2 linked regions of the Maricaulis maris MCS10 genome follow. The protein of the gene in region 1 interacts with the protein of each later gene in a pairwise test. Links are inferred from orthologs where the notes say so. Each region holds a gene or a part of one and is shown on either strand. Other genes may lie near its edges.

Region 1 (15,145 bases):
TCTGTTCCTCGGGCAGAGCGAACGTCTAGACGGCTCGGCCGTCTACAATGCGTCAAGCGGACTGCTGGCGGAGCAATCCGACTATGTCGTCGCCGGCTCCATCGACATCGCGGGCTTTGATGCTGAAGTTTCGGCCCGTATCGATCCCGAAAGTCGAGATACCAACCGTCTAGACGTCTCCCTGGGGTATTCGCGCCCGGGCTTTTCCACCGATGTTCGCTATCTCGACATCAGTGATGCGAATGTCACCCAAGGTGCCCAGCGTGAAATCTCAGCCGATTTCGAGCTGGCTATCACAGGAAATTGGAGCGCGATCGGCCTTGTCCAGCGCGATCTGGACCTCGAGATAACGCGCCGTCAGGAAATAGGCATCCGCTTCGAGGACGATTGCTCGCAATTCGATATTGTCTATCAACGCGAAGACCTTGGTATCCTTGACCTGGGTCCCTCCGAGTCCATCCAATTCCGTGTTACCCTCTTCACACTGGGAAGTGTGGAACCCGATTGAGCCGCCCCTCACTCATAACAGTGTCCCGTGATTGCGCCGGGGCCGAGTTTGAGTAATGTTCCGCCCCGAACCAACATGCGATTGCTGATGACCTGCGCCAAACGAATTGTCCTTTCCTTGCTTGCTTTCGTCGCCCCGATGTGCGCGACCAACGCGCATGCTCAAACGACCGAGGGCGTCGCCGCCCTGGTCAATGACGAGCCGATCACCACGGTGGATGTGCGCAATCGCATGCGCCTGATCATCGCGTCGACCGGCATGTCTCAGATTGACGAGGGCACGCTGTCGCGGATCCAGGACCAGGCCATGCGCGGCCTGGTCGACGAGCACCTCCAGCTTCAGGCTGCCTCGGAATACGATATCGAAGTGTCGGACGCGGAGATCACCAACTCGCTTCTCGACCTGGCCGACCGCAACAACACCACCATCGACGTCATCATCCAGGACCTGCAATCTTCCGGTGTGGATGTCTCGACGCTGCGCCACCAGCTCGAGGCTGAAATCGCCTGGCAGATCATCGTCAATGGCCGCTATGGCTCGCGCATCCGTATTTCCGAGCAGCAGATCGAACTGGCCCTGGAACGCCTTGCCGCCAGCGCATCCCAGCCGCAATTCCGCATTTTCGAGATGTTGTTCGAAGTGCCGGGGCCGGGACAGGAAGAACAGACCATCCAGCGGGTCATCACGGTGATGAACCAGCTCCAGCAAGGCGCGACCTTCCCCGAACTGGCACGCCAGTTCTCGGACGCGCCGTCTGCGGCCAATGGCGGCGATATCGGCTGGATCACGGCTTCGCAACTGCAGCCGGAAGTCGCCGCGATCATGCCGCAAATGCGCGGACAATATGACCAGAGCGGCGGCCGCGGCGCGCTCTCCAATCCGATCGAAGTGCCCGGTGGCTTCATGGTCATTGCCCTGGTTGGCGCCCGTGATGGCACCACCACACTGCAATATGACCTTGTCCAGATCACCGTGCCGACCAGCGCGCTGACCGACACAACTGCCGGCACCTTCGCCCGCGAGCTCGATGCCAGCCCGACCTGCGCCCAGGCCGAAGCCGTGGCCAGCCGCATTCCGGGCGCCATTTACACACCGCTCGGCAGCATCTCTGCGGAAGCCGTCCTGCCGGCCATCCGCGACGCCCTGCAGCCACTGGACGAGGGTGAGAATACCGGCGTCCTGCAATCGGGTGTGGGCCTGCAGGCCCTGATCGTCTGCGACCGTGCGATTGCCGGCCCGGGTGTTCCCACCCGCGATGATCTGGAAAGCCAGCTGCGCGGCCAGCAATTGTCACTGCTGTCGCGCCGTTGGCTGCGGGATCTGCGTCGCGACTCAACGGTCGAGATCCGAAACTGATGACCCAGCTGTCACCCGTCGCTGTGTCGATGGGTGATCCGGCCGGGATCGGCCCCGAGATCATCCTGAAGGCCTGGCAGAGCTGGCGCCGTCGCAATGGTGTGCCGCCCCTGATCGCGCTCGGCGATATCGACGCCTTCACCGCGACAGCACAGGCACTTGGCCTTCCTGCCCCCTGTCCGCTGCCCACGCCGACCCGCGAAGCCGCCGAAACACTCGACGGCCTGCCGGTGTTCGACGTCGGCGTCAAAATCGCCGCTCCGGTCCGTCCCGGCCAGCCCGACACGGCCAATGCCGCCTGCACCAAGGCCGCCATCGAAACCGGCGTCCGCCTGGCCCTCGACGGGCAGGTCAGCGCGCTGGTTACGGCACCGATCGCGAAATCGGTAATGTATGAGGCCGGCTTTGCCTTTCCCGGACATACCGAATTCCTGGCCGAGCTGTGTGCGGACCATCCTGTCGATGGCCCCAAGGGACCGGCGATGATGCTGGCCGGTGGCGGCCTGCGTGTGGTCCTGGTCACGATCCACGAGCCGCTGGTGCGGGCACTCTCGCTGATCACGCCTCAACGAGTCGAAGCTACTGCCCGCATCACCGATGCCGCATTGCGCCGCGATTTCGGCATCGCCCGGCCCCGCCTCGCCCTGGCCGGCCTCAATCCGCATGCTGGCGAGGGCGGCGCTCTGGGTGATGAAGAGATCGATATTCTCGATCCGCTCGCCGCGCGTCTGAGGGCTGACGGCATCGATATCACCGATGCCCAGCCGCCTGACACGCTATTCCATGCCGAGGCGCGAGCCGGCTATGATGCGGCCATCTGCCTCTATCACGACCAGGGCCTGATCCCGGTGAAAACCCTCGACTTCCATGGCGGCGTCAACATCACGCTGGGCCTGCCCATCGTCCGCACCTCGCCCGATCACGGCACCGCCTTCAACATCGCGGGACAGGGCGTGGCCAGGCCCGACAGCCTGCTGGCGGCGCTGGAGCAGGCCGTGAAAATCGCGGAGTGCCGGGCATGAGCCTCGACCAGCTGCCGCCGCTCCGGGATGTCATCGCCAGCCATGATCTGGGCGCAAAGAAGTCGTTCGGACAACACTTCCTGCTCGACCTCAACCTGACCGCCAAGATCGCCCGCCTCGCCGGGGATATGAGCCGCGACCAGGCCATCGAGGTCGGCCCCGGCCCGGGCGGGCTGACCCGCGCCATCCTCGCCGAGGGCGCGGCCTCTCTCCTGGCCGTCGAGATGGATTCCCGCTTCCTCGGCGCGCTGGACGAAATCAATGTCGCCTCGGGTGGGCGCCTGACGGTCGAACAGGGCGACGCCCTCGAGGTCGATGAAACCGCGCTCCTGACCGGTCCCGGCGACAAGGTCATCCTGTCCAACCTGCCCTATAATGTCGGCACGCAATTGCTGATCAAATGGCTGCAGGCAGAGCCGATCTGGTGGCGCCGCGCCGTGCTGATGTTCCAGCGCGAGGTCGCCGACCGGGTCGTCGCCCAGCCGGGCGACAAGGCCTATGGTCGCCTGGCCGTGATCTCGCAATCACGCTGCCAGGCCCATCTGGCCCTGAAAATCCCGGCGCGGGCCTTTACCCCGCCGCCCAAGGTCGAATCGGCCGTGGTGGTGCTCGATCCGCTGCCCGAGGCGCAGCAGTTCAAGGATGTTGTCGCGTTGGAACGGATCACGGCCTCGGCTTTCGGCCAGCGCCGCAAGACGCTGCGCCGCAGCCTTGCCCAGGCCGCCGGTCAGGGCGGTACCAGCGCCGACGCGCTGCTGGAGGAAGCAGGGCTGAATGCCGGAGATCGGGCCGAAGTGATTGATATCACCGGCTTCCAGTCACTGGCCCGGGCCTGGCGCGCCGCCTATGATGCCGGACGCGCCTGACGCCTATTGTTCCATGATGGCGTCGACGAATTCTTCCAGCCAGGGATGACGCAGACGCTTGAGACGTTCGGCGTGGAGGATCTCGTTGAGCTTTTCGAGCGCCCGGGCGAAATCGTCATTGACGATGACATAGTCATACTCGTGCCAGTGCGAAATCTCGTCCTTGGCGCGGGCCATGCGGTCCTTGATGATTTCGGTCGTGTCCTGGCCACGTTTGCGTAGGCGGTCTTCCAGCAGCGCCAGTGACGGCGGCAGAATGAAGACACGTACGGCATCATCCGGCGCGGCAGCAGCCAGCGCCTGGGCGCCCTGCCAGTCGATATCGAAGACCACATCGCGACCGTCCTCGACAGCCTCCATGACGGGCGTCTTCGGTGTGCCGTAATAGCGACCGAAGACCTCGGCCCACTCGAAGAACTCGTCGTCCTCGATCTTCTTCTTGAACTCGTCGACCGAGATGAAGTGATAATCCTGGCCATCGACCTCGCCCGGGCGCGGCTTGCGCGTGGTCGCCGAGACCGACAGGACCACATCAGGGTTCTGGCTCAGCAGGCGCTTGGACAGGGTCGTCTTGCCGGCCCCGGACGGGCTGGACAGGGCCAGCAGCACGCCACGTCGGCGACCACGGAAGATCGGGGCGGGGTAGCCATCACTCGACATTCTGGATCTGCTCCCTGAACTGATCGACCGTATTCTTGAGCGAAAGCCCGATCGCGGTCAGCGAAGAATCGGAGGACTTCGAGCATAGAGTGTTCGCCTCGCGATTAAACTCCTGTGACAGGAAGTCCAGCTTGCGGCCCACCGGAGAGCCGGCGGAGAGCAGATCGCGCGCTGCAGCGATGTGGGCGACGAGACGATCCAGCTCCTCGCGCACATCCATCTTCATCGCCAGCATGGCCGCCTCGGTCGCCAGCCGGTCTTCCGGCAGGCCCTCGGGCAGGAGTTCCGCGAATTTGGCAGCCAGCCGGTCGCGGATGGCATCGGTCCTTGTCGCGGCGTGGCCGGCGGCCTCGCCGGTCAGGCGGCTGATTTCATCGACATGACCTGACAGCACAACCGCAAGGGCTGCGCCCTCTTCGCGACGCGCCGCCCTCAGCCCGTCCAGGGCCTCGGCCAGACTGGCCAGCAGGGCCTTGTCGAGCGTCGCCGTATCGCTATCGGCCCCGGCCTGCTCGGCATCGATCATGCCGGGCAGGGCCAACATGCCGTCCAGCGTCGGTCGGCGGACTTGATCGCCTTCGAGTAGCGGGGCGGCCTGATCGAGCAGGCTGCGCAGGCGCGCCAGGTCGATCCGGACCGAGCCGGCTTCGCTTTCCCGGCGCAGATTGAGCGTGGCATTGACATTGCCGCGGGCAAATCGCGCCTTGGCCAGTTCGCGGGCCTTCAACTCCAGTCGTTCAAAACCATTGGGCAGGCGAAAACGTGCCTCCAGCCCCTTGCCATTGACGCTGCGCGCCTCCCAGGTCCAGCTCCAGCCCGGAGCCTGGCCGTCGACACGGGCAAAGCCGGTCATGCCTGAGAGCACGCCCATCTCAATTGCCCCCATTGCGACGCTGGCGCTCGACCCGGCGCCAGACCGCGACATTGCGCTGGTGCTGGGCATAGGTATCGGCGAAGGCGTGACCGCCGGACCCGTCGGCGACGAAGAAGAGCGCCGTGCTCTCGGCCGGATTGAGGACGGCGGCAATCGATTCGGCACCGGGATTGGCGATCGGCGTCGGTGGCAGGCGCGGGATCTGGTAGGTGTTCCAGGCGTTCTCGGTATTGTCGATTTCCGAGCGACGCAGCCCGCGCCCCAGGGGGCGGCCCTGGCTGATGCCATAAATGATGGTCGGATCACTTTCCAGACGCATGCCGCGTCGCAGGCGGTTGACGAAAACCGCGGCGACCTCGGGGCGTTCCGACGCGACACCGGTCTCCTTCTCGACCACCGAAGCCAGGATAATGGCCTCCTCGCGGCTGGTCACAGGCAGGTTTTCGGCGCGGGTCTCCCACAAGCGGTCCAGCAGTTCGGTCTGGGCCGCAGCCATGCGGTCAAGGACTTCCTGGCGCGCGGTGCCACGGGTGACCAGATAGGTCTCGGGCAGCAGCGTTCCCTCGGCGGGAATATCGCTGATCTCACCGGTCAGCACGTCCGCCGCATTCAGCGTTTCGACGATCATGGCGCTGGTCAGGCCTTCGGCAAAGGTGACCGGATATTGCACCGTCTGGCCGACGCGGAGTTGTTCGTAGATCTGCGCCATCGAGGCCTGAGCGGGTATGCGGTACTCGCCCGCCCGCAACACGCCCTCACCGCCATCCAGCGTCACCGCGACGCGGAAGATGCGGCGATCGCTGATCAGGCCGGCGTTTTCCAGCTGGCTGGCGATGGCGATCAGTCCGGCCCCGCGTGGCAGGAGAATAATGGTTTCCTCTTCCGCCGGTCCCGGCGCGGCGAATTCGGCCTGCATCCACTTGTAGCCGCCATAGACGGTGCCGGCCGCCACCAGGGCGAGGACAAACAGGATTACGATCAATCCGATGAAGATACGGACCAGGCCGGATTTGGCCTTGGCCTTGGGCGCGGGCGCGTCGCTCATAATGGTGTCCCCGAAAACGCTTTACTCGGCCGCGACAAATACCACGGACGCATTGGTGCCGCCGAATCCGAATGAATTCGACAGGGCGGCGCGGACCGGACGCCTGACGGCCGTGTGCGGCGCCAGGTTGATCGCGGTCTCGACCGATGGATTGTCGAGATTGAGGGTTGGCGGGCAGACACCGTCGCGTATCGCCAATATCGAGAAAATCGCCTCTACCGCCCCGGCCGCTCCCAGAAGATGGCCGACCGCTGATTTGGTCGAGGACATCACGACATCGCCAGCGGTCTCGCCAAACAGGCGCTCGACGGCGCGCAGCTCGATCTCGTCACCCTTGGGTGTCGAGGTGCCGTGGGCATTCACATAATCAATATCCGCCGGTGTCAGGCCGGCATCCTTGAGCGCCGCCGACATCGAGCGGAAACCGCCATCGCCATCTTCGGCGGGCGCCGTGATGTGGTAGGCATCGCCGGACAGGCCATAGCCCTTCACTTCGGCATAGATGGTCGCGCCGCGGGCTTTCGCGCGCTCGTAATCTTCCAGGACGACCACACCGGCACCCTCGCCCATGACGAAACCATCGCGGTCGGTGTCATAGGGGCGCGAGGCCTTTTCAGGCGTCTCGTTAAAACCGGTAGACAAGGCCTTGCAGGCAATGAATGAGGCGATGCCCAGACGGCAGACCGTCGCTTCGGCGCCGCCGGCGACCATCAGGTCGGCATCGCCGCGGGCGACCATGCGGGCCGCGTCGCCAATGGCGTGGGCCCCGGTCGAACAGGCCGTCACCACAGCGTGGTTGGGGCCCTTCAGGCCGTGCTTGATCGACACCTGGCCGGAAGCGAGGTTGATCAGCATGCCCGGAATGACAAAGGGAGAGAGGCGGCGCGGCCCCTTCTCGTGCAAGAGGACCGAGGCCTCATAGGTGGTTTCAAGACCACCAATGCCGGATCCGATCATCACGCCGGCACGATGCCGCTCCTCTTCGGAGGCGGGCTCCCATCCTGAGTCCGCAATCGCCTCGTCGGCGGCTGCGATCCCGTACAGGATGAAATCATCGATCCGGCGTTGATCGCGGACGCTCATGACGCTGTCGGGGTCGAACACCCCGGCCTCGCCTGCCCGTCCACCGCCGCGTCCGTCCTTGCGCGGAACCAGCCCGGCCACACGGCAGGACAGGTCCGAGGTCTCGAAATGCTCGATGGAGCCCAGACCGGACTGACCGGCGAGAAGACGTTCCCAAACGACTTCCCGCCCGCAGCCCAGCGGCGTTACGAGCCCGATACCGGTGACGACAACGCGGCGCATGAGGGGGTGTTAGCCCACCTTCTCGGAGATGAACTTCACGGCGTCACCGACCGTCTGGATGTGCTCGGCGGCGTCATCCGGAATTTCGATGTCGAATTCTTCTTCGAACGCCATAACGAGTTCGACATTATCCAGGGAGTCGGCGCCCAGATCGTCAATGAAGCTGGCTTTGTCGGTGACCTTTTCGGCCTCGACATCAAGATGCTCAATGACAATTTTGGAAACGCGCTCGAGAACGTCAGACATTTCAGACCCTCATAGTGATTCACCGCGCCAATATAGCGGTGCAGGACAGGACGGGAAGCGGCGAAACAGTCGCCATCCCAAGATGCGCGGGCAGTTAGCATGTTTCCTCCGGCAAGACCAGAAGTCGAGGCGCTACCCGCAGGTTGAACTTCTACAGTTAAATCATCGCCATGCCGCCATTGACGTGCAGCGTCTGCCCGGTGACATACCCGGCTTCTGCACTGGCGAGATAGACAACAGCATTGGCGATATCATCACCACTGCCCAAGTCTCCGGCCGGAATCTTGGCCAGAATCGTGGAGCGTTGGTCCTCATTGAGGACGTCTGTCATCGGCGAGGCGATGAAGCCCGGCGCGACGCAGTTGACCGTGACACCGCGGGCGGCAACTTCCTGCGCCAGCGATTTGGAAAAACCGATCATGCCGGCCTTGGAGGCGCAGTAATTGGTCTGGCCCGGATTGCCGGTCACGCCGACCACCGAGGTAATTCCGACAATGCGGCCCCACCGCGCCTTCATCATGCCGCGCAGGGCGGCACGGGTGAGGCGGAAATAGCTTTCCAGATTGACCTTGATGACCGTGTCCCAGTCCTCATCCTTCATCCGCATCAACAGCTGGTCCTTGGTGATGCCAGCATTGGCGACCAGGATATCCAGCGAGCCCATGGCCTCGGCAGCCTGTTTGGGCAGGGCATCAACGGCAGCAGCGTCAGACAGGTTGCACGGCAGGACATGGGCGCGCTCGCCCAGATCATCAGCCAGTTCCTGCAGCACGTTTTCGCGCGTGCCGGACAGGGCGACCGTGGCACCCTGGGCGTGAAGCTTGCGTGCAATCGCATTGCCAAGCCCGCCGGTCGCACCGGTCACGAGGGCATTCTTGCCAGTCAGATCGAACATGGTGTGTCCTGTTGCTAGAAAAGAAATTCAGTCACGAGCAGCCAAGCCAGCGACAAAGCAGAAAGTGCGAGCCAAGCCCAACCCAGCTGGGTTGGGCGAGATCTGATAAAACGGGATATGGCAAAAAGCGCCGGAGCGCCAATCACGGCACTGGCAATCCCCAACATGGCCTCGTCCCGCGTCATTGCGCTGAACGCCGACCCGATTCCGGCCAGCGCGATAGCCAAGACTATCCCGTCCAGGACGAGTGCCGGAACAAAAGCATTTCGCTCCTTTTTTACCCGTCTGGCCGACAACCGTTCGAGGACGGCGTCACGGGAATAGTCTTCCGTGTCGGACATGCTGAACGCCTACTCCTTCAAAGAGGCTGCAAAGGCTTCCAGCCCCGCTGCCGCATTGAGCGGGACACCTGTGGCATCCTTGGTCGTCCGCTTGAGCATGGTCGAGAGCACCTTGCCGGAACCGGCTTCGGCAAGCGTGGTGATGCCGGCCTCCTCGACCATCCACAACACGCTTTCGCGCCAGCGGACACGGCCGGTGACCTGTTCGACCAGCTGTTTGCGGATCGTTTCGACGTCGCTCGTCGGACGGGCGGTGACATTGGCGACGACCGGCACCGACGGCGCCTTGATGGTTGCGGCAGCGAGCGCCTCGGCCATGGCATCGGCGGCGGCCTGCATCATCGGGCAATGGAAGGGCGCGGAGACCGGCAGCTTCATCGCCTTTTTCAGGCCCAGCTCAGCCGCCTTGGCAATGGCCGCGTCGATGGCAGCCGTGGACCCGGAGATCACGATCTGGCCGGGCGCATTGTCATTGGCAATCGCGCACACGCCAGCCGTTGCGCCGGCAGCAACAGCGGCGGCAGCCAGGTCTTCATCAGCGCCCAGAAGCGCCGCCATGGTGCCTTCACCGACCGGCACAGCTTTTTGCATGGCCAGACCGCGCAGCTTAAGCAGTTTGGCGGCGTCAGTGATCGACAGCGCGCCGGCGGCGGCGAGAGCCGAATACTCACCAAGACTGTGACCGGCGACGAATTCGGCGGCGTTGACGTCTACGTCAAACTCAGCCTTGAGGACCGCCATCACGGCCAGGCTGGACGCCATCAGGGCCGGCTGGGCATTCTCTGTCAGGGTTAGCGTTTCGATCGGGCCGTCGGCCATCAGGCCGCTGAGATTCTGATCCAGCGCCGTGTCGATCTCGTCAAGCACAGCCCGGGCACTGGCGAACTCGCCGGCCAGTTCCTGCGCCATGCCGACCGACTGGCTGCCCTGTCCCGGGAAGACAAAAGCGAATTTCATGGTGATCCCTCCCCCATGAAGATTTGAGTTGAGGCTGACTAGCCCCTGTCATGGTCCGCGCGCAAGAGGGGATGCGGCTTGCACATGCAGGCTGTTTCCGGTAATGCCCGCGCTTCGCTTGGTTGCGGTCCTTGTTTCAGACCGTCGGAACGTGGTGTTCCGACAGGGGCAAGGAGCCGCCGCAGACCTGCCCGACCCTTCGGCAGGCATGCGCCGCAACCGTTATCGAAGGGAGCCTTCATGGCACTTTACGAGCACATCTTCATCGTGCGCCCGGACGTTTCGCCGGCGCAGATGGAATCTCTTCTCGAAGAGACCAAAGCCCTGATCGAAGAAAAGGGCGGCAAGACCGGCAAGATCGAGTACTGGGGTCTTCGCAACCTGTCCTACCGCATCAACAAGTCGCGCAAGGGTCATTACGGCCTGATCGACATTGACGCGGAAGCTGACGTCATCAACGAACTCGAGCGCCTGCAGCGCCTGTCCGAAGATGTCATCCGTCACATGACGCTGCGCGTTGAAGCCCACACCGAAGAGCCGTCGGCCATCCTCACCAAAAAGGATGATCGCCGCGGTCGTCGCGAGCGGAATTAGGAGAACGAACGATGTCATCAGGCAATATTTCAAACCTGCCCGCGCGCCGTCCGTTCATGCGTCGCCGCAAGGTCTGCCCGTTCTCCGGTGAAAATGCACCGGCGATCGATTTCAAGGACCCCAAGCTCCTGCTTCGCTACATGTCCGAGCGTGGCAAGATCGTCCCGTCCCGCATCACCGCGGTCTCGGCCAAGAAGCAGCGTGAACTGGCCCGTGCCATCAAGCGTGCGCGTCAGCTGGCCCTGCTCCCCTATGTGGTCGATTAAGGAGAACTGACGATGAAACTGGTTCTCTTGGAACGTGTTGAAAATCTCGGCGTCATCGGTGACGTCGTGTCCGTGCGCCCCGGCTTCGCTCGCAACTTCCTTCTGCCGCAAGGCAAGGCACTGCGCGCAACCGAAGCCAACATGGCGCGCTTTGAAGTCGAGCGTGAGCTCCTCGAAAAGCGCAATGCCGAACGGGCTGCGGAAGCTGCTGAATCCGGCAAGACGATCGATGGCGAAAGCTTCGTCATGATCCGTCAGGCCGGCGAAAGCGGTCAGCTCTACGGTTCTGTCACCTCGCGTGACATCGCCGAGATCGTGTCGGAAAGCGGCACCAAGGTCGTCCGCTCGCAGATCGCGCTCAACGCGCCGATCAAGACGCTCGGCCTGCATGAGCTGAAGATCAAGCTGCACGCCGACGTGTCGGTGACCGTGACGATCAACATCGCCCGGTCGCAGGATGAAGCCGAACGCCAGGCCGCTGGTGAAGACGTGATCGCAGCCCAGGCTGACGAAGATCGCGCCATCGCCGACGCCCAGGCCGCCGAGCTCTTCGAAGCCAGCGAGGAAGGCCAGGAACTGGCTGCCCAGCGCGAAGCAACCGAAGACGCCGGTGCAGACGAAAGCGAAGAGACAGAAGCGTAAGCGACTGTCACTTCTCACGTTTGACGGAAACGGGCCGGTCACCAGACCGGCCCGTTTTCTTTTGCAGGGTCGCAGGCGGTTATCCACACTTGTCCACAGGCCAACCACTCAGCTGTGGGCAATCACCGCCGGGACCGTATCAGGGGGGTGTATCGCCGCGCCGCCTTCTGTATCCCAATAGGCATGACCACTGCACTCCTGCCCTATGAAGCCGAGACCGACGTCGCCGAGCTGGACTCAGCGCCGCACAATCTGGATGCCGAACAGGCCTTCCTGGGCGCCCTGCTCTACGACAACGAGATGTTCCACCGCGTCGCCGACTGGCTGAAGGCGGAGCATTTCTATGATCCGGTCCATGGTCGCATCTTTGAGACGGCGACCGACCTGATCGGCCGTGGCTCGCTGGCCGATGCGGTTGTGCTGAAGACCCATTTCGATCGCGATGACGGTCTCAAGGATATTGGCGGCACCACCTATCTCGCTGTGCTGATGGAAGGCGCCGCGACCGGCAATGCGGCGGTCGAATACGCTCGCATCATCTATGAGCTGGCCCTGCGCCGCGAGCTGATCCGCATCGGCCATGACCTCGCCAATGCCGCCAGCGCCGACGCCGAAGTGCATGCCCGCGACCTGATCCAGGGCATCGAGCAGAAACTGTTCAACCTGGCCGAGGCCGGCTCGACCTCGCGCGGCTTTGTCAGCTTCAAGCAGGCCCTCACCGAGTCGGTCGCGTCCGCCGCTGCCGCCTTCGAGCGTGATGGCGGGCTGGCCGGCATCTCGTCCGGGCTGATGGAGCTGGACCGCAAGCTGGGCGGCATGCACCCGTCCGACCTGATCATCCTCGCTGGTCGTCCGTCGATGGGGAAAACCTCGCTGGCCACCAATATCGCCTTCAATGTCGCCAAGGCCTATGAACACGAGCTGCAGCCGGATGGTTCAAAGAAGACGACCAAGGGCGGCGTGGTCGGCTTTTTCTCGCTGGAAATGTCGGCCGAGCAGCTGGCGACACGTCTCATCGCCGATCATACCAGCATTCCCGGCTACATGATCCGCCAGGGCATGATCGACGCCACCCAGTACGAGGAAATCCGCGACGGGGTGCTGGAAATCCAGAGCCTGCCGCTCTTCATCGACGATACCGGTGGCCTGCCGATCTCGGCGCTGGCCGCACGCGCCCGTCGCTTGAAACGGACCCATGGTCTCGATCTGATCGTGGTTGACTACCTGCAGCTGATCACCTCGACCAAGGCCGGTTCCGGCAGTTCAAGGGTCGAGGAAGTCTCCGAAGTGACGCAGAACCTGAAAGCCCTGGCCAAGGAACTCGCGGTCCCGGTGATCGCCCTGTCCCAGCTCTCCCGCCAGGTCGAGAACCGCGAAGACAAGAAGCCCCAGCTCTCCGACCTGCGCGAATCCGGCTCGATCGAGCAGGACGCCGACGTGGTCCTCTTCGTCTATCGCGAAGCCTATTACAAGGAACGCGAAAAGCCGCGCGAGGACACACCGGAATATCACGCCTGGGAAGATGAATTCCGCCGCATCGAGCGGGTCGCTGAAGTGGTGATCGGCAAGCAGCGCCACGGTCCGATCGGCACGGCGAAACTGGCCTTTGACGGCATGCTGACCAAATTCACCGATCTGGAAACGCGCTTTGACGACCCGCATGAGTGATACCGGGACGTCGTCCCGCCGAGCCCATCCGGCCCCACGGCTGATCATTGATCTCGCCGCCATCAAGCGTAATTACGCGGCCCTGCAGACGCTCGCCCCCACCGCCAGTGTCGGCGCCGTGGTGAAGGCCAATGGCTATGGCCTCGGCGCGGCGCAAGTCGTTCCCGCGCTTGCTGATGCGGGGTGCCGCTGTTTCTATGTCGCCCATACCTCCGAAGCGCGCGAAGCACGCGAAGCCCTGGCCGGACGACCGGCCGACATTTTCGTCTTCAACGGCTTCTGGCCGTCGGAACTGGCCGAGTTGCGCCAGCTTTCGCTTTTCCCGGTCATCAACGACCTGCAACAGCTGGAAGACCTGCGCGCGCTGGCACCGGACCTGCCCTGCGCCATCCATTTCGATACCGGGATGAGCCGTCTGGGACTCGACGCGGCGGAGACCGAGGCCTTGCTCGCCGACCCGGCCCGTATCGACGCGCTGGACGTCCGGCAGATCATGAGCCACCTGGCCTGCTCGGATGATCCGGACCACCCCCTCAATGAGCAGCAGCGGCAACGATTCGAGCGGATCCGCCACGCCCTCCCGGGCATTCCCGCAAGCCTGTCCAACTCGACGGGAACGCTGTTGGGCCAAGCCTATCATTTCGACATGTTGCGCCCCGGCCTGGCCCTGTTCAGCGGCATGCCGGCGCCGGGCCAGGCGTCGCCCTTCGAACCGGTTGTGGCGATTGACGCTCCCATCCTGCAGATCCGCACCCTGCAGCCCGGCGACACGGTCGGCTATGGCGCCTGCTGGACCGCCGACCGGCCCCGCCGGGTGGCCACGGTCGCTGCCGGCTATGCAGACGGGCTTTTGCGCGCCTTCGGCAATGGCGGCTATGGCCGCATCGGCGAAACGCAGGTGCCGATCCTCGGCCGGGTCTCGATGGACCTGATCTGTGTCGATATCGACGCCGTCGAAGAGCCCGTCCGGCCCGGCGATCCGGTCCGGTTTCTCGGCCCCGACATCGAGAACATGGCCGACAGCGCTGCGACAATCTCCTATGAATTCCTCGTCCGCCTCGGCATACGCTTCGATCGAAGCTATTTGCGCTGATGCAGACCGGTCGGACTGGCGACACCCACATGACATGTTCTGTCATCCCGATGGGCTGGAATGCCCCCAACAAGGGAGATTGATCGAATGGCGCGCGCTGAAACCAATTATGTCTGCCAGTCCTGTGGCGGGGCCCAGCCCAAATGGGCCGGGCGCTGTGATGCCTGTGGTGAGTGGAACACCCTGATCGAGGAAGCGCCCTCGGCACCGCTGGGCACCCAGGCCACTGCGGGGAAACGACGGGGCCGCGCCGCGCGTCTGAACCTGGTTGATCTGGGCTCGGAAAGCCCGGAACCCGCGCGCCTGCAATCCGGCATCAGTGAGCTCGACAGGGTCTGCGGTGGCGGCCTGGTGCCCGGCTCGGCCATTCTGGTCGGCGGCGATCCAGGCATCGGCAAATCGACGCTCCTGCTCCAGATGATGGCCCAGATCGCCCGCAGCGAAGCCCGCGCCATCTATGTCTCCGGCGAGGAGGCCATTGACCAGGTCCGCCGCCGGGCCCGACGGCTCGGCCTGGCAGACGCTCCGGTCTCACTGGCCTCGGAGACTTCCCTGAACGACATTCTCGACGGGCTGAAGGCGGAAAAGCCCGACATTGTCGTGATCGATTCGATCCAGACCGTCTGGTCCGACCAACTGGCCGCGGCGCCGGGTACGGTCGCCCAGGTCCGTGCCTGCGCCCAGGAGCTGGTCCGCTTCGCCAAGAAATCCAACTGCACGGTCATTCTGGTCGGCCATGTCACCAAGGACGGCCAGATCGCCGGCCCGCGCGTGGTCGAGCACATGGTCGATGCCGTGCTCTATTTC
Region 2 (15,336 bases), 1.3 Mb from region 1 along the record:
GCTCATCTCTCGGGCCAGCATCTCTGCCATGTCCCTGAATTGGACTTCCGCATCGGTACGATCAAAGTCAGGGCGAGCAAAACCAGGCGGGAGTGAGTGGCGCATGGCGGGCGTGCGCAAGGCAACTTCCGAGACCGCTTCGAGCATCAGGTCGGCCCAGGTTTTCACGATCAGGCCGAGCGTGATGTGGAGCGACGCCGTGTCACCATGCGTTTGCGCGTCGTGCATCAATCCGCGAGGAACGTAAATGCACTCACCCGCCTTGAGCACGAATTCGGCAACGGGTTCTCCAGCCTTGTGGGCATCCGGCCGGAAGCCTTCACCGCGATAGGGGTTTTCAACCGGCGTCTCGTAGAAACGCCACAGCTTCTCACCTTCGATCTGCATCACGAACACGTCGTGATCGTCGTAATGGGTGTTGAAGCCCTGATTGTCAGGCGGGGTCAGATAGATATTGGTCTGCACATGGCAGCTCAAAAGCGACTCAACGGCGCGGCAGAACTCGCCGAGCACGGCATCCATCATATGCAGTTGGGGCAGGATGATCGTCGCGCCTTGGCGATACTGGTTGGCGACGCCGCCGCGGTCCACATAGCCGGTATCGAACATGTAGTCTTCGCGCTGCACCGGGGGTTCGGAGCGGGCCATGTCCAGGGCCCCTTCACGCAGGTCGATGCTGGAGACGATGTCGTCAATGCGGGCAATTGACAGCAGGCCGGCATACCGGCCCGGGTCCTCACGGTGAACGATCAACGGCTTCTTTTCGTGGTAGTCCCGAAAAAAGGTTTCACGATCAATTGGATCGATCATGGCGCGAAACGGATCGGTCAGCCAGAGCGGTGCAGTCATGTGGTCGGTCTCCCCCGAATGTTCGAAAAAATGTTAGCGGCGGCCGGTGCCGTTGTCGCCTGTCTGGGTGTGATCAATAGTGTCGCAGGCATGAAAAACCCCTCGCGCCGGAGCGGGAGGGGTTCTTCGTCAGCGATTATTGCCTAGCAGCGTCGGCCCCCACCGGCGGGATCAGCGTAATTGCCGGAGTCATTGTCGGTGCAGGACCGGCTGCCGCCGCGTCCTCCGCCAACCGGGTCGGCATAGCGACCGGTATCGCTGTCGGTGGTGCCGCGGTAGTTGCCGCCGCGTCCACGTCCGGCGGGGTCAGCATAGCTGCCGCTGTCATTGTCGGTGATTCCCGAGCTACCGCGTCCGCGACCGGCCGGATCAGCATAGTTGCCGCTGTCAGCATCGGTGATGCCACCGCCGCGCCCGCCGCCAACAGGGTCGGCATAGCGGCCTGTGTCGCTGTCGGTCACGCCGCCGCCGCGGCCATTGCCGACCGGATCGGCATAGCGGCCGGTGTCACTATCCGTAACGCCGGTTGTGCGGCGTCCGCCGCGCCCGGCTCCGGCCGGGTCAGCATAGGCTCCGCTGTCACTGTCAGTGTAGCCGGTCGTCGCGCAGCCCGCCACGGTTCCGGCGGCGCCGGTCACGACGGCCGCTCCGGCGACCCGGGTCAGAAACGAACGGCGGGAAAGTTTTCCACGTTTGGCCATTTATGCCTCCCTGTGTGGTTCCGGGCCCGACCAGATCGAGCCCGGCTCACGTCTCGATTAACGGCAGCGTCGACCGCGGCCGCCGGGGTCGGCGTATGTGCCTGAATCGCTGTCGGAGCAGGAACGGCGACCGCGCCCGTTTCCGGCTGGGTCGGCATAGGCTCCGCTGTCACTGTCGGTGACCCCTGAGCGTCCACGACCATTGCCGACAGGGTCAGCGTATGTGCCCGTATCGCTGTCAGTGACCCCGGATGAGCGCCGTCCGCGGCCATTGCCGGCGGGATCGGCATACGAGCCTGTGTCGCTGTCCGTGATGCCGGAACGTCCGCGACCATTGCCAGCCGGGTCGGCATAAGCACCGCTATCGCTGTCCGTGATGCCGGAGCTTCCCCGTCCATTGCCAGCGGGGTCAGCATAGGCACCGCTATCGCTGTCGGTAATGCCGGAGCTGCCGCGCCCGTAGCCGGCCCGGTCAGCATTGGCGCCGCCGTCGCTGTCCGTGGCTCCGGTGCGGCCATAACCGGCCCGGTCGGCATAGCTGCCGGTGTCACTGTCGGTGCGGCCGGTGCGGTTTTGAGCGCTTGCTGTGCCGGTCACGGCACCTGCTGCGCCGGTGGCAAGGGCTGTGCCGGCCACTCTCGTCAAGAACGAGCGGCGGCTGAGCTTACCTTTTTTGGCCATGAAGATACCTCTTTATCGTGTCCGGCAATCCCCCACGAATTGCCTGGCGTCCCTCACGATCAGAATATGACAACGGCGCCTGAAGGCGCCGTTGCATGTGTCTTACAGGCTCGGGCCGCGGCCGCGGCCGCCCGGGTCGGAGCAGCCGGAGCTGTCTGTGTCTGTATAGCCAGTGTTGCCGCGACCAAAACCGGCCTGGTCGGCACAGGAGCCGCTGTCGCTGTCGGTGCGACCGGTGCGGCTGGTGCCGTGGTTGGCATAGTCATTCGGATCCGAGTCAGTGATCCCGGTGCGGGCAACCCCATCAACCGGATCGGCGTCTGAGTAGCGCTGCACGACTGCGGCGCCCGCAACGGTGGCGATGGCGCCCGTGGCAATGGTCCCGCCAGCGACGCGCGTCAGGAACGAACGACGGCTCAATTTGCCTTTTTTGGCCATGTTTCAAAATCCCCCTGGATCTATATGTGCGTTGGCTCCGAACTTCCGGAACCTGTTGTAAAGCCTGTCTGAGTCTAGGCGTGCGAATGGCACGGATCAAACAAAAGGTGAATAAATTAAAACGTGAAATAACAATGGCATATGAGTATTCATGATAATGATCCGCAATAAAAATGACTATGAGAATGGTTTGCACTGATTTTTCATTGCGAATGCGATTAGCTTGCAAGAATAGGCTGATCAGGACGTTGAGTACCGCGGGGGCTGTCGTTCTTGTCTTGTTCCGTGTGCCGGACTGGTGTTAGCTGGACCGCGTCGGGAGGAGCCAATGGCATTATCCGTGCGAATTCTGGGAATTGACCCGGGCTTGAGGCGAATGGGCTGGGGGGTGATACGCGTCGAAGGATCGCGACTGAGCGCAATTGCCCATGGCGTCGTGACGCCGCCGACCGCAGCGCCGCTGTCAGAAAGGCTCATGCATTTGTTCAATTCTGTTGGTGATCTGGTCCGGCAACACGGCCCGGACGAAGCCGCGATCGAGGAAGCCTTCATGGCTGCCAATGCCGCATCGGCGCTCAAGCTCGGACATGCCCGGGCGGCCGCAATGCTGGCGCCGGCGCGCGCCGGATTGCCGGTTGCGGAATACGCGGCCCGGCTGGTCAAGAAGTCAGTCGTCGGAACCGGCGCGGCCGACAAGGCACAGGTCGCCGCAATGGTCGGCATCCTGTTGCCGGGCACCAAGGCGACGGCGGATGCGGCGGATGCACTCGCAATTGCCATCTGTCACGCCCACCACCGCCGGGCGACCAGCCTGGGGAGCGCAGCATGATCGGGATGTTGACGGGGCGCGTTGCGGCACTGGGCGCCGATGAACTTGTGCTGGATGTTTCGGGTGTGGGCTATCTGGTCGGGGCTGGGGCGCGGACGCTGTCGCGTCTTGAGCCCGACCAGGACATTGTCCTGCATATCGAAACCCATGTCCGTGAGGACGCCTTCAAGCTGTATGGATTTCTCGACGACATCGACCGCGCCTGGTTCGTCCATTTGCAGAACATCCAGGGCGTCGGGGCGAAGGCGGCCTTTGCGATCCTGGATACGGTTCCGGTCAGCGAGATCGCCAATGCTGCCGCGCTGGGCGACAAGTCGACCTTTGCCCGCGCCAAGGGTGTCGGGCCGAAACTGGCAACCCGCATCGCTACCGAGCTGAAGGACAAGGCGCCGCCAACCGGTCGCAGCTTCTCTATCGGCCTGCCCGTTCACTCCGATGACGGAACCACTGGAGGAGCACCGGTCGCCCCGGCCGGGGGAGACAGCCTGGCTCGCGAAGATGCGGTCTCGGCCTTGGTCAATCTCGGATACAACGAAAGCCAAGCCCGACAGGCCGTCGCGAAAATCCTGAGGGATGCCGACTCCGAAGCGCCGCTTGGCGATGTGATTCGTCTGTCGCTGAAGGAACTCGCAGCGTGACCGGTCGCAATCGCGTGGACGCGGGCGTTGGGATCGCGCTAGACCCGAACCGTGATGACTGAGGAATTCGACCAGACCGAGGCGGAGCGCCTGGTGGACCGGGACATGCAGCCGGGCGACGGGCGGGACCGCGCCCTGCGCCCGCTCTCTTTTTCGGATTTCGTCGGCCAGAAAGCGGCCATTGCCAATCTGAAGGTCTTCGTTGACGCGGCGCGTCGGCGCGAGGAAGCCCTGGATCATGTCCTGCTGTCCGGCCCTCCCGGCCTGGGCAAAACGACCCTTGCCCAGATCGTGGCGCGAGAGATGGGTGTCGGGTTTCGCGCCACGTCAGGCCCGGTGATCGCAAAGGCCGGCGATCTGGCCGCCATCCTCACAAATCTCGAGCCGCGCGATGTCCTGTTCATTGATGAAATCCATCGCCTGGCACCTGCGGTTGAGGAAATTCTCTATCCGGCCATGGAAGATTTCTGCCTCGACCTGGTGATCGGGGAGGGGCCTTCGGCCCGCACGGTCCGGATCGAGTTGCCACCTTTCACCCTGGTCGGTGCGACGACGCGCGCGGGCCTGTTGGCAACTCCCCTCAGGGACCGGTTCGGGGTTCCCGTTCGACTGGAATTCTATGACGAGGCCGAGCTCGGCTTTATCGTGACGCGAGCCGCGGACAAGCTCGGTATCGGGGCGACGCCGGACGGAGCCCGGGAGATCGCCCGCCGCGCCCGCGGGACTCCGCGAGTGGCCGGGCGTCTGTTGCGACGCGTGCGTGATTTCGCCGAAGCGGAGGATGCCGATCATATCTCCGAGGCAGTGGCGGATCGGGCGTTGAAACGGCTGGAGGTGGATGCGATCGGCCTCGATAGCCTCGACCGGCGATACCTGCGGGCCCTCACAGAAAGTTTCGGCGGAGGGCCGGTCGGCGTTGAAACCCTCGCCGCGGCGCTGGCCGAGGCCCGGGACGCTCTGGAAGATGTCGTCGAGCCTTTCCTGATCCAGCAAGGCTTCATCCAGCGCACGCCGCGTGGCCGCCTTGCCACGGGCCGGGCCTGGGAACATCTGGGACTGGTACCGCCCCAAAGCGGTCAGCCTGCTGCGCCTGGAGGCTTGTTCGGGAAATGACCGATATGATGCAGCCGGCGTCGGGCGCCTTCGGCGACGATCACACCCACAGGCTTCCGGTCCGAGTCTATTACGAGGACACGGATTTTTCCGGTGTGGTCTATCATGCACGCTATCTCCATTTCTTCGAACGGGGACGTACCGAGAGCCTGCGGGCCTGCGGTATCCATCATTCAGAGCTGGCCGCGATGGAACCGGCCCTGGCCTTTGCCGTACGCCGCATGTCGGTCGAATTTGTCCGCGCTGCCCGTGTTGATGATGTTCTGGTCGTCGGGACCGGTTTCCGGCCGCAGGTCGGGGCTCGCCTGATGATGGAGCAGACAATTCACCGGGCAGATGAATTGGTCGCGTCGGCTTGTGTTGAGGCTGTATGCATCGATGGTGCGGGGCGTGCAAAGCGTCCGCCGGCATGGATGCGCAACAAGTGGCTCAGCTATGTTTGAACACGGCAGTGTTACTAACTCGCAAAAGCAATGATCGCGGAATCTTTACAGGCGAGATGACTTGCCCGAGCGCTCCGTGACGATTACCCCTGTAGGAAGTAAAGGGGTAGTTCTTGGCTGAAATCTGGAAAACACCGCAACGTACCGGGCCGGGTTCCTCCTGTTCGCCGGCTCCCCCTCCCAATTTCGAATTCAATATTGCCCGCGTGCTTCAGGATGGCGCCGACATGTTCATGCATTCTGTGCATGAACCGGTCGCTGGAGGTGAAGTCTGGGTGACGATGAGCCTTGTTCGGCGGTCGTCGGCCGGATTGATGACCGTCAAACGCCAGGTGTCGGCCCGTTTTTCTCCTGACGGAGACTATTGTGCCGTTTCCGGCGCGGCTGAGCGCGACCCAAGCCTGAAGGACGAGGCCTCGCTCAACAAGGCGCAGGTGAGTGCCTTCATCCAGATGGTCGTGCGTGAAGGCGGGGCCGAGCATCGTGATGCCTTCATCGATCGGGGACGTTTTGTCAGTCACACGCCTGGCAGCTGTTGTCGCCCTGAAGGGCTGGACGCGCTGGTCGCACGACGCCGGCCGCGACCGGGATTAGTCTATCATGGCGTTGACGATATTGTCGGCGAAGGCGCCTATGTCGCCGTCTTCTCCTGCTTTGACCTGGATGGTGAATCCTTTAGGGCCTGCGACCTTATGCGCCTGGAAGCCGGACGCATCGTCGAGCACTGGGATGTGGTCGAAGCCGTCGCCGCGCACTCGGTTGCGCACAACGACGAGACGTGATCGCGCAGTATTTGCGGTTATCACCTCCTGAAATTTGCCGTATTCGATAGGCAGGAACCGTTCCGGGCGGAATGCGTCAGCGCAGGCATGGAGTCTGCAAGGCGCCGGACGGTTTGTGAAAAACGGTATCGGAACCGCGTGCGTGGATCCGAAGCGCAAGGGTGAGCGTCATGGAGTCTTCTGTCGTCGAAATCGCGCAGGTCGTGGAGGGTTTCTCCTTCTATGCCTTGTTCATGCGCGCCGACTGGGTGGTAAAAGGTGTGATGGGCATTCTCGCCTTCATGTCGATCTGGTCCTGGGCCATTGCCATCGACAAGTCGCTGCAATTGCGCGGTCTGCACGCGAAGGGCCGGCAGTTTGAACGCGAGTTCTGGTCCGGCAGGTCACTCGATGCCCTGTCTGACCAGTTCGCCAAGAATGCCCGTGAGCCCTTCTCTCGTGTTTTCGCGGCAGGTTTGCGTGAATGGAAAGGCGACAACCCGGGTGGGCGTGTGGCCAAGGCTGCCGGCGCCGAAGCCGGTCGTCAGATGACCGAGTCCGAAGGCGGGCTGGGTATTCTCGCGACGATCGCGTCGGCCGCGCCGTTCGTGGGTCTGTTTGGCACGGTCTGGGGCATCATGAATGCCTTCCGCTCGATCGCCGCATCCCAGGATACCAATCTGGCAGTGGTCGCACCGGGTATCGCCGAAGCGCTTTTTGCCACGGCACTGGGTCTCCTGGCGGCTATCCCGGCGGTGATCTTCTTCAACGCCCTGTCCGCCAACCTCGCCAAATACGGGTCCCGTTTGGACGGTTTCGTCGACGAGCTGTCGGCCCTCGCCGACCGCGACGGGGTGTAGGCCGATGGCTGTGTCGCTCGACAGTGGCGGATCCGGTCGCGGACGTGCCCGCTGGAAGCCGAAGGCGGAAATCAATGTCACGCCCTTCGTGGATGTGATGCTGGTCCTGCTGATCGTCTTCATGATCACCGCGCCTCTTCTCACGGTGGGCGTTCCGGTCAATCTGCCGGAAACCGAGGCTCGCAACCTGCCAGCTGGTGAGGAGCCGCTGACAGTGACCGTCAATGCGGACGGGCTGATCTATCTCCAGGAAACCGAAATCCCGCTAACCGAGCTGGTGCCGCGCCTGCGGGCCATCGCCGGAACGGGTTTTGACGCTCGCATCTATATTCGCGCCGATGATGGTGCCGCTTATGGTGACGTGGCGCGCGTGATGGCGCGTATCAACGCGGCCGGTTTCTCCAATCTGGGCCTGGTGACGGACCCGGTGCAGCAGTAACGGCGACAATCTGGTGCGTGGTCTTGTTCTCTCCCTTTTCGTACACGGCGGTGTCATCGCTGCGGGGTTGATCTATCTGCCCCGCATGACCAGCGTGTTCGAGGCAACGCCGATTGTCCCGATCGAGCTGGTGACCCTGGGTGAGACAACCAATATCCGCGCCGCGCGTCCGGACCCGGAACCGGTCGTGGAGGAGGAACCGGCCGAGACGATCGATGATGTGATCGACGAGCCGGAACCTGAGCCCGCTCCGGAGCCCGAGCCGGTCGAGGCTGAACCCGAAATCATTGACGAGACCCCGGAAGCGCCGACTGAGCCCGAACCGGAACCGGAGCCGGATCCCGTGGAAGAGGCCCCGGAACCCGCACCGGAACGCCCCGCACCGGAACGCCGCCCGGCTGAGCCGTCCCTGAATGACATGCTGGGTGATCTGTCCAGAAGTGTCGCGGAAACGCGCGATGCCCAGGCCGTTGACGAAGGCCCGTTGCGTGCGGCGGTCGGTGATGGTGAACAGATGACGGCGACCCTGCAGGCCATGATACGCTCTCACCTGTCGCGCTGCTGGCGCGCATCGCTGGATGCGCCCGAGCCCAATGAGCTGGCGGTCCAGCTTGTGCTCAATCTGGACCGGTCCGGCGAGCTGACCGGGCCACCGCGCCTGACCGACCAGGCCCGCATCCTCAATTCGCCCAATCCCTATTTGCGCGTGGCCGGCGAGCGGGCCTTGCGCGCGGCCGTCCAGTGCCAGCCTTATCCGCTGCCGCCGGAAGCCTATTCCGAGTGGCGTCAAATTGAGGTCAATTTTTCGCCGTCCTTATACGGTGGCTAGTCACATTCGTTCCGGAGACCCTGTCCCATGACCCGAATTTTTGTCCTGTTCGCTGCGCTCCTCGCCCTGATTGGCTGGTCCGCCGCCTCCGATGCCCAGGAACCGCTGCGGGTCGATGTGACCCAGGGCAATCTCGATCCGATGCCGATCGCCGTGCCTGATTTTGTGGGCGCGTCGGACGAGGCCCTGCGCCGCGGCGCCGACATCACCCGCGTGGTCGCCAATGACCTGGCCAGCTCCGGCCTGTTCGCGCCGGTCGACCAGGACGCCTTCATCGAGGACATCGCCAATATCGACCTGCGTCCGCGCTTTTCGGATTGGCGGGTGATCAATGCCGATGCGCTTCTGGTCGGCAGCGTCACCATCCAGGAGGATGGCCGTCTGGTCGTCGGTTTCCGCCTTTGGGACACCCGCCTCGAGGAACAGCTTCTGGGCCTGCAATACCGCACCGCGCCGGAAAACTGGCGCCGGGTGGCCCATCGCCTGGCCGATGCCGTCTATGAACGCCTGACCGGCGAGACCGGCTATTTCAACACCCGCATCGTCTATGTCTCGGAAGGTCGCGGCATCGAGGGCGAGCCGATCCGCCAGCTCGCTTTGATGGACCAGGACGGTGCCAACCCGTCCTTCCTCACCGACCGTTCCTACATGGCCCTGTTGCCGAACTATTCGCCCAGCGCCCAGGAAATCACCTATGTGTCCTTCCTCGACGGCCAGGCGACGACCTATCTCTACAATCTCGAGACCGGTCGACAGGAGGCCCTGTTCGCCTCTGGTGGTGCCGGCGCTGCCAGCCAGGTCGATCCGGACGGGCAGAGCCTGTCAGCGCGTTTCTCGCCGGATGGCTCGGAACTGGCGGTGTCGATCGAGACACGGTCAGGACACGACATTCACTTGTTCGACCTGCAGACCCGCAATCTCCAGCGCCTGACCCAGCACCCGGCTGATGATGTCGAGCCGTCCTTCGCACCGGATGGCGAGCGGATTGTCTTTTCCTCGGCCCGCGGCGGTGGCTCGCAACTCTATGTGATGAACCGCGATGGCAGCGACGTTCAGCGCATTACCTTCGGATCCGGCCGCTATACGACACCCGTCTGGTCGCCGCGCGGCGATCTGATTGCCTTCACCAAACAGGTTGGCGGCCAGTTTTCGCTGGGCGTGGTCCGTGCGGATGGCTCTGGTATCGAACGCATCCTTTTTGAAGGCTACTTCGTTGATACCCCCGCCTGGTCGCCGAATGGACGCGTTTTGTTGTTCACTCGGGGCGAGCAACGCGCCAATGGTACCCGATATGAAATCTGGAGCGTGGACCTTGCCGGTTTCAACCTGCGGCGGCTGGCAACAGGCGGAATGGCGTCCGACCCGGCATGGTCGCCCTTGATTGAGTGAAGGATTTCTGCGTAACGTTTTATCCGGTAAACGGCACCATTGGGGGGGCCGTCGTCGGTTCGATATCACGCCATGCGTGATTGGGAGTAAGTCACAGGCTTTGTTTGCTTGGGCTGGATGAGGGTGTAACATTATGAAAATCAAACTGTTTGCTATTGCGGCGCTTGGGGCGTTTGCGACCGCTTGTGCGTCTACACCGGTCGAAGATACCGCACCGGTACGGGACACGCGCCCTGTTGATCCGCCTATCGAGGATACCCGTCCGATCGAAACCGGCCCGATGGCTGGCTCGCCGGATCATTTTGTCGCAACAGCCGGTGACCGTGTCTTCTACGGTCTCGACCGCCACGATCTCTCGGATGAAGCGCGTGCCACGCTGCGCCGCCAGGCCGCTTGGCTCGCCTCCTATCCGGGCACCCGCATCCTTGTCGCCGGCAATTGCGACGAGCGCGGCACGCGTGAATACAACCTGGCGCTTGGTGCCCGTCGTGCCAGCGCGGCGCGTACCTATCTGATCAGCCAGGGCGTCGACCCGTCGCGGATTTCCACGACCTCCTATGGCAAGGAACGGCCGAGCTGCTCGCAGTCCTCGGAAACCTGCTGGGCGGTCAACCGCAACGCCACCACGACCTTGCTGAGCGGTTATACCAACTAGACTGCCGCCGCATGAAACAGGAAACGCCCGTGACTGGTCCGTCGCGGGCGTTTTCAATTCCGGCGCCGGGCCGCAATTTCGCCGTCCTCTTCCGTTAGGTGCGTTCTCATGATCAGATTTGTTTGCCTTTTCGCGCTCACGGCGGCCATTGCCCTCAGCGCTCCCTCCCAGGCCCAGTCCCGCCGGGAACTCGCCGAACGCATCGACGCAACGGAAGTGCGCCTCGGCAATCTGGAGTCGGAATTCATGGCCGGTGACCCGGTCGCCGAAGCCCTGATCCGGCGGATGGATGAGCTTGAATACCAGGTCCAGTCCCTGACCGGTGAAACCGAGCGCCTCAATTTCGAAAATCGTCAATTGCGGCAACAGGTCGAAGCGCTTGAAGCGGAAGTGGAGGCCAACCAGCGGCCAGCGGAACCCATAATGGATGATGCAGCGGTCGCGTGGATGAATGAAGGCCTTGATGGGGCCGCACCGGAAGTCGATGGTTCCGCGATTGCGATCGTCGATCCGGATGACCCCCATGCCGAGGCCCGGGCGGCGGCAACCGGCGTGCTCGGTGGCGGCGGTGCATCGTCTGTGACCGAGATGGCGCCGGTCGACCCGGCCGTCATTTTCGAAGCGGCGCGGGCACGATTGGTCGACAGCGACTTTATCGGCGCCCAGGCCGGGTTCGAAGGCTTTATCGCCGACAATCCCGATCATGCCCTGACAGCTCAGGCCCAATACTGGTTGGGCGAAACCTTCTATGTGCGCAGTGACTTCACGCAGGCAGCGGACGCCTTCATTGCCTCCTTGCGCCTGCAACCGTCAGGCGAGAAGGCACCGGATGCCCTGGTACGCCTGGCCGCCTCGCTTCATGGCATGGGCCGGACCGAGGATGCGTGTTCGACCCTGGCCCGCTTCGGGCGCCAATTCCCCAACGCCGCTCCGGCTTCGCAAGCGCGGGCGGCCCGGGAGTCGGTGCGCGCCAACTGCCGCTAGGCGTGGTCGCGCGGGCTGTCCAAACCGTCAGGTCAGCTCTCGGCCGGCTTGCCGGGGAGGGCCCGCTGGGGATCGCCTGTTCCGGCGGCGGAGACAGTCTCGCCCTGCTGGTGATCGCGTCGGATTGGGCCCGGGCGAATGGCCGTTCCCTGCAAGTCCTGACGGTTGATCATGGCTTGCGCAAATCCAGTGCCGATGAGGCGAACCATGTCGCCGCCATGGCTGACCGTCTGGGCTGGCCCTGCACCTGCCTCACCTGGGATGATGCGCGCCCTGGCGCAGGATTGCAGGCGCGGGCCCGTGACGCCCGCCACCGGCTGCTGGCCCGGGCCTGTCGGGATTTGGGTTTGACGGAATTGGCGCTTGCGCACACCCGCGACGACCAGTCCGAAACCGTCTGGCTCCGACTGGCAGCGGGTGGCAGCTGGCGCAGTGCGGCGGTGATGTCTGACAGGGCGCCATCGCCTGTCTGGCCGGAAGGACGCGATCTCGATTTGCTTCGGCCGTGCCTGGATGTGACCCGTGCCGAATTGCGCCGCGTCCTGTCCGATGCCGGGATCGACTGGGTCGATGACCCGTCCAATGAGGATGATCGCTATGCGCGGGTCCGGGCACGCGGAGATCTCGGGCTATTAAGCGAGGCTGGCTTCCAGCCGGATCGGTTCGCAGAGCTGGGAGCGCTGTTGCGTCCGGTCCATGCAGCGGAACGGCGTGCGGCCTGGCACTGCGGTCAAGCTGCGCTGGTGGTTCACGCCTGGGGCGGTGTGAGCATCGACAGGGCGGCCTGGTCACGGATTGTCCCGGCGGTACGGCTTACCTTGCTGGACGCCCTGGTCATGGCGGTGTCCGGTCAGTCGGTGAGTCCGTCACGGGGCCGGCTGGTGCCGCTCGACGCCGCCATTCTGGCAAGCACATCGGTCACCGGTTGCGGCGTCCAGGTGCTGGCAGGGACTGCCGTGACTGTCTGGTTGATCCGCGACCGCGGAGCGGTTCTGGGACGGGTCGATCATGACGGCATCGACCCATGGACGGACCAGAGCGATGTTTGCCGTGTCTTTGACGGCCGCTTTGAAATTGCCACCAGCGCACGCAAACTTGAATGGGGAGTTTTGGGCGAGACATATGACGGGCTCACTTCCCGCGCTATATTGGACGCGGTGCCCGGTGCGGCGCGGGCCGGCCTGCTTGTCGCGCGCGAAGCGGGGCTGGTTGTGGTATTGGCAGGACTGGGGCCGGTCGCAGGCAGTCTGACCGCGGAGGCCGCGCATGTCCGCTCGCTGGTCGCGCACAGATTTTGCAGGCGTCTGCTTCCGCAACCGGCGGTCAGATGGTTTGATGAGCCTGAAATGGCCTGACAGACGCGGCAAGTTGCCGCCGGGCTGCTAGCCCGACTGGCGCCGGGGCGTCGGAGTGCCCATATCTGGTCGTGAATGACCGAATGATTGAACGGATAAACGCATGCCTATGAGAAATATTGCGATCTGGGCCGTGGTCCTCGTCCTGGTGATGGTCCTGGTTCAGATGGTCGGCCGCTCGGCTGATCCGGCGACGACCCAGCGTGGGCCGTCCTACTCGGATTTTCTGGACCGGGTGGAGCGCAATGAAATCGAAAGCGCGACCATTCAGGGCGATACACTTTTCGCCGTGACCGCGTCTGGCGAGCGTTTCGAAGTGGTACTGCCGCCGTCCGATACCGAGACTGTCGGCATCCTGCGCGAAGCCGATGTGAATATCCGCGTCGAGGAACCGTCGGAAGAGGGCAATATCTTCCTGTCCATGCTGTTCAACTGGTTCCCGCTTCTGCTGCTGATCGGTGTCTGGATCTTCTTCATGCGCCAGATGCAGGGCGGTGGACGCGGCGGGGCGATGGGTTTCGGCAAGTCCAAGGCCCGTCTGCTGACCGAGCATCATGGCCGCAAGACTTTTGACGATGTTGCCGGTGTCGATGAAGCCAAGGAAGAACTGCAGGAAGTCGTCGAGTTTCTGAAAGACCCGTCAAAGTTCCAGCGTCTAGGCGGCAAGATCCCCAAGGGCGCCCTGCTGGTCGGTCCTCCGGGTACCGGTAAGACCCTGCTCGCCCGTGCGGTGGCCGGCGAAGCCAATGTGCCCTTCTTCTCGATCTCCGGTTCTGATTTTGTCGAGATGTTTGTCGGCGTCGGCGCCAGCCGTGTCCGCGACATGTTCGAGCAGGCCAAGAAGAACGCGCCCTGCATTATCTTCATCGACGAAATCGATGCTGTCGGTCGTTCGCGCGGCGCCGGTATCGGTGGCGGCAATGACGAGCGCGAACAGACGCTCAACCAGCTCCTCGTCGAGATGGACGGTTTCGAGACCAATGAAGGCATCATCCTGATCGCCGCGACCAACCGTCCCGATGTGCTCGACCCGGCCCTGCGCCGTCCGGGCCGTTTCGACCGCGAAGTCGTGGTCGGCAATCCGGATATTCTGGGCCGTGAGAAAATCCTCAAGGTCCACATGCGCGAAGTTCCGCTGAGCGAGGATGTCGACGTCAAGATCATCGCACGTGGCACGCCCGGTTTCTCTGGCGCCGACCTGGCCAATCTGGTCAATGAGGCCGCCCTGCTCGCCGCCCGTCGCAACAAGCGCCGCGTTGCCATGCAGGAATTCGAGGATGCCAAGGACAAGGTGATGATGGGGCCGGAGCGTCGGTCCATGGTCATGACCGATGCCGAAAAGAAGCTGACGGCTTATCACGAAGCCGGCCACGCGATTGTCGGCCTGAACATGCCGCAGCATGACCCGCTGCACAAAGTCACCATCATTCCGCGTGGACGCGCCCTCGGCGTGACGTTCAACCTGCCCGAGGCTGACCGCCTCAGCTATTCGCGCCAGTATTGCGTGTCGCGACTGGCTTCCCTGTTTGGTGGCCGCGAAGCCGAGATCATCGCGCTGGGTCCGGAGAATGTGACCAATGGTGCGACCAGTGACATCCAGCAGGCCACCGGCATGGCACGCGCCATGGTGATGGAATGGGGCATGTCCGAGACGCTGGGCCGGGTGCGCTATGAAAACCGCTCCTACGAAGCGCCGGCGATCTCACCGGACACGTCCGAGCTGATCGACAAGGAAGTTCGCTCCCTGATCGAAGATGCCGAGACCACGGCGCGCCGCATCCTGACCGAGCGCCGGGCCGATCTCGATACGCTGGCTGAAGGCCTGCTGGAATTCGAGATCCTGTCCGGTCAGGAGGTCAAGGACCTGCTGAACGGCAAGCGGCCGGAACGTCCGGACGAGACCACGCCGCCGCCGAGCGACACGCCGAGCAGCGCCGTGCCCAGCACGGACGAGGAACCGGACACCGGTCCGGAACCGCAAGGCGCCTGATCGGCGGACATTTGCCAAGACCAGACCCCGGACCTGCCAAGGTCCGGGGTTTTTCTTGGCCCGGTCCTCGTTGACCGGAGATTCAAATCATCGGCTACTGGCCCGATAACCCAGGGATGCTGGAGGGGCGGATGCGTGCACTATTGGGAATGCTCGGGCTGGTTTTCGTGACATCTTGCGCCCACCATCCGACGGGTGGGATGGATGGCACCGGCCGGGCGTCGTCCGGGCTCGTCACGCATTATCGTGTCGCCATCGAGGCCGCCCTGGATGATCAGCAGGTCGCGTTCGTACAGACATCCAGCTTTACCAGTCTTGCCGATGGCGATGACGTGCACACAATCCATTTCGAGGCACTGCCTGCCTGGGTGACCGACCTGTC

The links.
Region 2: the proteins of MMAR10_RS06330 (region 1) and ybgC interact in binary tests that used the Escherichia coli proteins (3 or more experiments, as listed by UniProt). The link is inferred for Maricaulis maris MCS10 from one-to-one orthologs.

The regions. Positions count from the first base shown.
Region 1 is NC_008347.1:1,318,705-1,333,849, reverse strand. Bases 6,265-9,030 are described here. They hold MMAR10_RS06330 (acyl carrier protein), read right to left. Parts: upstream 7,883-9,030; coding sequence 7,646-7,882; downstream 6,265-7,645. Other genes in these bases: MMAR10_RS06320 (hypothetical protein), read right to left, coding at 8,792-9,030; fabG (3-oxoacyl-[acyl-carrier-protein] reductase), read right to left, coding at 8,040-8,777; fabF (beta-ketoacyl-ACP synthase II), read right to left, coding at 6,353-7,636; mltG (endolytic transglycosylase MltG), read right to left, coding at 6,265-6,331. Outside these bases: MMAR10_RS06370 (LPS-assembly protein LptD), read left to right, coding at 1-508; MMAR10_RS06365 (peptidylprolyl isomerase), read left to right, coding at 584-1,864; 4-hydroxythreonine-4-phosphate dehydrogenase PdxA, read left to right, coding at 1,864-2,886; 16S rRNA (adenine(1518)-N(6)/adenine(1519)-N(6))-dimethyltransferase RsmA, read left to right, coding at 2,883-3,752; gmk (guanylate kinase), read right to left, coding at 3,756-4,412; MMAR10_RS06345 (YicC/YloC family endoribonuclease), read right to left, coding at 4,402-5,283; more of mltG, read right to left, coding at 5,285-6,264; more of MMAR10_RS06320, read right to left, coding at 9,031-9,118; fabD (ACP S-malonyltransferase), read right to left, coding at 9,128-10,075; rpsF (30S ribosomal protein S6), read left to right, coding at 10,316-10,669; rpsR (30S ribosomal protein S18), read left to right, coding at 10,681-10,935; rplI (50S ribosomal protein L9), read left to right, coding at 10,948-11,577; MMAR10_RS06295 (replicative DNA helicase), read left to right, coding at 11,761-13,245; alr (alanine racemase), read left to right, coding at 13,238-14,338; DNA repair protein RadA, read left to right, coding at 14,426-15,145. UniProt on the Escherichia coli protein: Carrier of the growing fatty acid chain in fatty acid biosynthesis.
Region 2 is NC_008347.1:2,623,288-2,638,623, reverse strand. Bases 4,012-6,968 are described here. They hold ybgC (tol-pal system-associated acyl-CoA thioesterase), read left to right. Parts: upstream 4,012-5,245; coding sequence 5,246-5,692; downstream 5,693-6,968. Other genes in these bases: tolQ (protein TolQ), read left to right, coding at 6,645-6,968; MMAR10_RS12525 (ester cyclase), read left to right, coding at 5,920-6,474; ruvB (Holliday junction branch migration DNA helicase RuvB), read left to right, coding at 4,191-5,249; ruvA (Holliday junction branch migration protein RuvA), read left to right, coding at 4,012-4,136. In the rest of the region: MMAR10_RS16415 (cupin domain-containing protein), read right to left, coding at 1-849; MMAR10_RS12560 (hypothetical protein), read right to left, coding at 993-1,550; MMAR10_RS12555 (hypothetical protein), read right to left, coding at 1,608-2,147; MMAR10_RS12550 (hypothetical protein), read right to left, coding at 2,334-2,651; crossover junction endodeoxyribonuclease RuvC, read left to right, coding at 2,998-3,498; more of ruvA, read left to right, coding at 3,495-4,011; more of tolQ, read left to right, coding at 6,969-7,313; MMAR10_RS12515 (ExbD/TolR family protein), read left to right, coding at 7,318-7,752; MMAR10_RS12510 (cell envelope integrity protein TolA), read left to right, coding at 7,766-8,581; MMAR10_RS12505 (Tol-Pal system protein TolB), read left to right, coding at 8,609-9,970; peptidoglycan-associated lipoprotein Pal, read left to right, coding at 10,104-10,625; tol-pal system protein YbgF, read left to right, coding at 10,734-11,609; tRNA lysidine(34) synthetase TilS, read left to right, coding at 11,612-12,964; ATP-dependent zinc metalloprotease FtsH, read left to right, coding at 13,068-14,954; MMAR10_RS12480 (hypothetical protein), read left to right, coding at 15,086-15,336.